3 regions of the Gorillibacterium terrae genome follow, and region 1 is predicted to be linked to each of the others. Evidence: predicted binding sites of a transcription regulator. Region 1 holds the regulator's gene; each other region holds the start of a gene.
The links. Region 1 encodes NrdR, which represses ribonucleotide reductase genes. Its sites were predicted from a motif close to AACACNATATATNGTGTT; they were not measured.
Positions count from the first base shown of each region.

Region 2: a site for NrdR is predicted at 1,419-1,436, ahead of nrdI (class Ib ribonucleoside-diphosphate reductase assembly flavoprotein NrdI). Genes of this name have one in related genera too.
Region 3: a site for NrdR is predicted at 1,418-1,435, ahead of ACSEXS_RS05235 (adenosylcobalamin-dependent ribonucleoside-diphosphate reductase). Genes of this name have one in related genera too.

Region 1 covers NZ_JBPPGI010000001.1:1,010,699-1,012,959, reverse strand. Annotated here, with positions in the region: tRNA gene ACSEXS_RS04295 (tRNA-Ala) at 1-53, opposite strand, end outside; tRNA gene ACSEXS_RS04290 (tRNA-Lys) at 393-465, opposite strand; tRNA gene ACSEXS_RS04285 (tRNA-Ala) at 479-554, opposite strand; gene nrdR (transcriptional regulator NrdR) at 752-1,234, opposite strand; gene ACSEXS_RS04275 (alpha/beta-type small acid-soluble spore protein) at 1,406-1,624, shown strand; gene ACSEXS_RS04270 (lytic transglycosylase domain-containing protein) at 1,700-2,260, opposite strand; gene coaE (dephospho-CoA kinase) at 2,257-2,261, opposite strand, start outside.
Region 2 covers NZ_JBPPGI010000001.1:1,986,642-1,988,902, forward strand. Annotated here, with positions in the region: gene nrdE (class 1b ribonucleoside-diphosphate reductase subunit alpha) at 1-1,010, opposite strand, end outside; gene nrdI (class Ib ribonucleoside-diphosphate reductase assembly flavoprotein NrdI) at 997-1,356, opposite strand; gene ACSEXS_RS08810 (TIGR03915 family putative DNA repair protein) at 1,715-2,261, opposite strand, start outside.
Region 3 covers NZ_JBPPGI010000001.1:1,197,939-1,200,199, reverse strand. Annotated here, with positions in the region: gene ACSEXS_RS05235 (adenosylcobalamin-dependent ribonucleoside-diphosphate reductase) at 1-1,269, opposite strand, end outside; gene ACSEXS_RS05230 (DinB family protein) at 1,676-2,155, shown strand.

The DNA of each region.
Region 1 (2,261 bases):
CCCCTGACCTCATCGCTGCCAGCGATGCGCTCTCCCAGCTGAGCTAAGGCCCCTCATTGATCCGCCTCGGCAAAAGCGATTTTCTTTCGCCGACAATTAAAGAGTTTACAGGATCGCATCGGATTTTGCAAGTCTTTTTTTCTATCTATCAATCAGCAGTTTCTTCAGCCATTCCAAATCATGCTTCACCGCCTTGCCCCGCATGGTCCAAGATCAGTTGGATGGGGACCTGCTTGTCCTCGGATCGGAAGCCATTTTGGAGGTGATGCCTTCCTCTATCTGCTTGGCTTGGTCCTCCGGCAGCTTCATCGTCTGAAGAACGCCTTGAATGCTGCACTCGTCGGTAAAAAAAGAAAAGAACGGCACGAATGCCGTTCTTTTCTTGCTTGTAGTGGGTTCTCAGGGGCTCGAACCCTGGACCGATTGATTAAGAGTCAATTGCTCTACCAACTGAGCTAAGAACCCACATGAACTTGTTTGGTGGAGCCTAGGGGGATCGAACCCCTGACCTCATCGCTGCCAGCGATGCGCTCTCCCAGCTGAGCTAAGGCCCCTTGATTCCCGCGGCGACTTAACAACCGTTTCTGTCGACCACAAGAATTGATTATACAGGACAGGTTCAAAAAGCACAAGCTTTTTTTCAAAAAAACAGTGCAGGTTGCGGTGGAACCGGATCGCCCCATTCTGCACATTTCCCCCATGGGCCGCAGAATGCGAGTGTTCCGATTCTGCGGCCAGGCACCGGCGGTGCTTATTCCTTGTCCGGAACAGAGCCGCTCTGATTCTTGAGCAGGAGCGCGGACAGCTCCTTCATGAACACCGTAATGTCCTTGAACTGGCGGTAGACGGAGGCAAACCGGACGAACGCCACCTCGTCCACCGGATACAGTTCATCCATCAGCAGCTCGCCGATCTCCCGGCTCTCCACTTCGGAAAGGGCGGTTTCGCGAATTTTCCGCTCGACCTCGGAGACGATGGCCTCCATCTGCTCCACCGAGACCGGCCGCTTCTCGCAAGCCCGCATGAGGCCCCGCAGGATCTTGTCGCGGCTGAACTCTTCGCGGCTTCCGTCCTTCTTGACGACCATCAGCGGCGTTTCTTCGACCATTTCAAAGGTCGTAAACCGGCGCAGGCAGCTTTCGCATTCGCGGCGGCGGCGGATCGATTTGTTCTCGTTGGCGGCGCGGGAATCCAGGACTTTGGTTCCCACGTGATCGCAATAAGGGCATTTCATTCAAGGGCACCTTCCCTCGCGGAGTAATAGGCTGTGAAAAAACAAGCTTTCAGGCCCTGCTTGCGATTCGCCCCGGTGGGTTTAATTGCCATCCCCTTCCGGTCTCCTTGCTGAATGAACTCTTCCCTGCGGCACATAATACAGGTACCAACTGACAAGGAGGTGACACACATGGGAGCAGGACAATCTCGCAGCAGCAACGTTCTGGTTGTTCCCCAAGCCAATCAGGCTTTGGATCAACTGAAGTATGAAGTTGCCCAGGAGCTTGGCATTCAGATTCCGCAGGACGGTTACTATGGCTACATGGCATCCCGCGATACGGGTGCAATCGGAGGCCATATCACCCGCCGTCTGGTCGAAATCGCCGAGCAGCAACTGGCCGGCAAATAATGATTCATTCTTAAGCTAGACGAGAACGGAGGCGTCGGACAGGCCGAAAGCTTGTCCGGCGCTTCTTTTCTTTGGTCAGCGGTAAACCTGGCTATACTTGGTATAATAATAATCCACCGATTTGACGTACTTCCGGGTCTCTCCGATGGGAATGCGGTCGGCGTCCGCCAGCGTCCCGTCCCAGCTTTTGTCCTCCAACCAGCGCGAAACCTTGCCGTGTCCGGCATTGTAAGCCGCAGCGACCGCATCCCGGTTGCCGTCGAAGCGCTCATTCAGATAATTCAGGTAACGGGCCCCCAGTTGGATGTTCGTCGACGGCTCCGTCAGGTCGCGGTTGCGGTAGGAGGCGAGCGAGCTGTCCCGGTCGATCAGCCATTTCGCCGTATCCGGCATGAGCTGCATGATTCCGAGGGCCCCTTTATGCGATTCTGACTTCGTCCGGTAATTGCTCTCCACCCGAATGATCGCGGCGATGAAGAGCGGGTCGACCTGATTGGCTGCGGCGGCAAGCTCGATTTCATCGCGGTAATGAATCGGGTACAGAAGGCGTCCGATCCAAGTATTATTGTAAAAAAGCAGCAGGATCATCGCAAGAAAAAGCAGCGCGGCCACGCGTTTTTTTCGGATCAGCTTCATG
Region 2 (2,261 bases), 980 kb from region 1:
AGCATATCGCGCGCGCCCATAACCGCCTTCTTCTTCACCCGGTCGTCGGCCAGGAGGACGTCGTACATCTCATCCAGGTCCATATCGTCCAGGTGCTGCCCATATGCCTTGTAGACGCTATAAGGAGCGAACACGTGCAGCGGCTGGTTGTCCCGGGCCAGCTCGTAGAACCGGTTTGGCACGATCAGGCCGATGGATAGGGTCTTCAGCCGCGTGCGCTCGTCGGCGTTGATCTTCTTGCTGTCGAGGAACTCCATGAGGTCCCAGCCGAAGATGTTGTAGTAGGCCGCACCGGAGCCCTTGCGCTGCCCCATCTGGTCGGCATAGGAGAAGGCGTCCTCCATCAGCTTGAGCACCGGCATGATGCCCTTGGCTGCGCCTTCCACACCCTTGATCGGTTCGCCCCGGCCCCGCAGCTTGGACAGATTCACCGCCACGCCGCCGCCGATCTTGGAGAGCTGCATGCAGGTGTTCAGCACGTAGTTGATGGAATTCAGGGTATCGTCCGTTTCCAGCAGGAAGCAGGAGACGAGCTCTCCCCGGCGGCTCTTGCCGGCATTGAGGAAAGTCGGCGTGGCCGGCTGCACCCGCTGCTCCATCATCGAGCGCGCCAGCAGGAGCGCCGTGTCCGCGTTGCCCCGGCCAAGATGAAGAGCGACCGCGGCTACCCGATCCGCGTAATCCTCCAGATAGAGCGAGCGGTCGTTGGATTTGACCGCGTAATCCTTATAGAACTTGGAGGCGGCCATATAAGAGGGGAATTCGAACCGATAGCCGTAACTCGCGTCAAACACCTTCTCGATGTCCTCCATCGAATAAAGAGCCAGGAAGTTCTCGTAATAGTCCTGCTCGATCATATAGCGAATCCGTTCGGCGACCGTGGAGAACGGGACGCTCTTCGCCCGGACCTCCTCCATGAATACCTGAACCGCCTCGCGGTCCTTGTCCAACTGATAGAACCCGTTCGGGTCCAGCTTCATCAGCATGTTGTTCAGTTCAATATGCCGCAACCCGGCTCACCTCCGTCTTAAACCGTTCGGCATCTCCCAGCGTGCCGGACAGTTCGAATTTGCCGATCACCGGCACTTCGTACCGTTCCGCGATCACATCCGCGCTGCGCGCGAACTTGTCTCCCCAGTTGCGGTTGCCGCTCGCCGCAACACCGCAGAGGCGGGTATGGTTTTCCTGAAGAAAGGCGCTCACCCGTTCCGGCACTTGGCCGAAGCCGGTCGTGTACGTAACCAGCACGAAGGGCTCCTCCACCTTCAGGTTATCTTGAATTTGCAGGGCGGGCAGCCCGAGCTTTCGCACAAAGCGCTTCACGTTGCCTGTCTTGGAATCATAGACGACCAGCACTCCGTCCGCCTCCAATCCGTTGTCCATCTCGTATCCTAAATAACCCGCGAACGATTGTTCGAAACACCATATGTAGTCGGCATAGCTAACTTTACCGTCTATATATAGTGATGTCAATCACTTAATTTTGCATTCCGGCGATTCGGAGCTACCTATAAAAACCAAGAAAACCAGCTTGTTCGACCGTCCCCGATTCGTTAAAAAACGTCCAAAAGTCGGACAATTGGCGGATCGGCCACAAAAAAAGAGCGTTTCGCGAACGCTCCGGAATTGGCAAAAACGCGCTGTGACCACTTTCACGAACTCCAACCATTAATCTATTAACCTCATGAATAATAAGTCAGGTAAAAGAGCGGCATTACGTCTCGAGCCGCGGGGGATTCGCAGGCAAAGACGCCTGCTTGGAGTCGGCTATCCGCTCGGCGGCCATCTCCGGCAGATGGCCCCAATACCGCTTGGGCATATGGTTCATTCTCGCCCGCGGATTGGCCCGCTCCTCGATCCCGATGGTCTCATAGAACCGCTGCCACAACTGCTGATACATGAGCTCCTCCCCGCTCTCCTCCGGCAGAGACAGCTCCTCGATGTCCAGAAAGACGTGCTTGCCCGGCCGATGCGCAAGCGCCTTGCGGTGGGTGCGGTCATGAATCAGAAACGCCTCTCCTCCGAACCGGTCACAGAAATGATCCGCGATCAGCGGCAGCACTTCGTTCTGGGGCTCAATCTCCGCGACAAGCACCGAGCCGCGCGCCGAGAAGCGAAGAAACCCCAGCCAGCTATGAGCTTCCCGGGTCAAGGCTTGGACGGCTTTGTTCAGCTCGTGGACCGTATCGTCCGTCAGCTTCTCCAGGATTCGGGGCCCTTCGGCAAGGCCCATCCGCACAAAGCGAAGCAGCAGCAGCTCT
Region 3 (2,261 bases), 190 kb from region 1:
GCCGAGGCCGACGCGGCGCTCGCCCTGCTGGTTGATGCGGTTTTCTTCGAAATGGTACGGCGTCTTGTCAATGACGTTGTCCAGGAAGCGCGTGGACCAGCGGACCACCTTGCCGAGCTCGTCCCAAGCGACGTCGTTCTTATCTGCGTCATAGAACTTGGACAGGTTGATGGCCGACAGGTTGCAGACCCCCCAGGCCGGCAGGCCCTGCTCGCCGCACGGATTCGTGCAGATGATCGGGTTGAAATACCAGCTGTTGGACATCTGGTTGTAATACTCCATGAAGACGACGCCGGGCTCGGCCGACTTCCAGGCCGATTCGATGATCGTATGCCAAACCTCGCGGGCTTTCACGGTGCGGAACACCTTGACCGGATGGCCGGCCTTCTTCCACTTGTCGAGATCGCCGTCCCAGATTTCGTTGTAGCCTTCGACGGTCGTGTCCGGGAAGACGAGATCCCAATCCAGGTCTTCCTTGACGGCCTTCATGAAGCCGTTGCTGACGCAGACGGAGAGGTTCGCGTTCGTCACTTGACCCATGGTCTGCTTGACGGTGATGAAATCGAGCAGATCGGGGTGCCAGTCGTTCAGCATCAGCATGAGCGCGCCGCGGCGGCTGCCGCCCTGCTCGATCAGACCGGTGGTATAGCTGAACAGGCCGCCCCAGGATACGGCGCCCGAAGACGAGCCGTTGACGCCCTTGACGATCGCCCGGCGCGGACGCAGCGAGGACAGGTTGATCCCCACGCCGCCGCCGCGCGACATGATCTCCGTCATCTCGCTCAAGGTGGCCATGATGCCGCCGCGGCTGTCCGCCGGGGACGGGATGACATAGCAGTTGAACAGCGTCAGCTCGTCGCTGGCGCCCGCTCCGGCGGCGATGCGTCCGCCCGGAACCAGCTTCCAGTCGTCGAGGATGTAGCGGAAGTTCTCCGTCCATTCCTTTTGCTTGCTCGGGGCTTCGACGGAAGCCATGGCGGCGGCCAGCCGGTCCCACATTTCCTCCGGCGTTTTCTCGATCGTCAGCGTCAGCTTGTCGATATCCGAATGGACCAGCTCGCCGCTGCGCAGGCGCACCGTCACTTCGCGGCCGCTGCGCTCGATGACCTCCCCGACTTCCTTTGCCGGAAACTTGGGGTCATCCTTGGTCAGGACCAGGACGACGTCGCCTACCTTCGTGTTGGCGGTGTCCGCATCCTTGCGGGCGTAACGGTCCAGGAAAATTTTCTCGCTCAAGCCTTCCAGGCGATTTGGCGCCAGTGTACTCATCCGTCGATCTCCTCCTATGCTTGGCTGCTTGTCCGTTCGGCAGAGGCAGCGATAACGTTGCAAAAAATAAACGCCACTTGGCCGCACCGGCAATGTCTTGTGAATACCGGTACACCCCTACAAGATTTAGTGACAAATCTCATTATACCTCACAATATTTTGTGATACGAGTGGAACGCGGATCATTTTTTGCGGAAAATCCCCGGGTTGCGTCGCCCGTCTGTTTCTTTTCTCCGCCGCGCTCCCTTTTTTGCCGCCTCCTCCGAACGCGAAGCGATGGCTTTTTTGGTGGCCTCTGGCATAAACGGCTACTTTTTACGGCTTCCGACAAGGATTTTGCCTTCTCGGCGCGAATACTTTAGTGGTAAAAAGGTTTGGAAGAGAGAGAAGGAGGCACCGAAGGAAGATGAGCAAATCCAAGCAAGAACTGATCGACGCCATGATGGCTTGGCCGAAGCAGGCCGAGGAATGGAAGCAGGTTCCGGAGAACAAATGGCATAGACCGCTCGGTCCGGGAAAATGGACCGCCGCCGAGGCCGTCGCCCACCTGCTGAAATGGGACCGGTATTTCCTGGAACGGGCCGTCCGACCGGTTGCCGAACAAGGCCCCATCACCTTAGAGCATACCGATTTCGATTCCTTCAATAAAGAGGCCGCCGTCTTCGGCGCTTCCACCCCGCCCGAGCAGCTGCTCGACGACGCCATCGCCGTCCGCAACGAGATCCTCTCGCTGCTCGGCCAACAGCCGGACAGGCTGTTTCAGCCCGAGCAGGCTTACCTCGACGGAGCCGGACACCGCTTCGACGTGGAGGAATACATGACCGATTTTATCTCGCACGATCATCACCACATGGATCAGATTCGCGCCAGCTTCGCCCAGGAGTAAGGCTTGGCGAAGGCGTATGAGCACTGCCGGCCGACCGGATGTTCCGGTTGGTCTTTTTTTCTTGTGGTAAAATGTGACCAAATGAGCCTCCCGTTCGTGTTCCGGG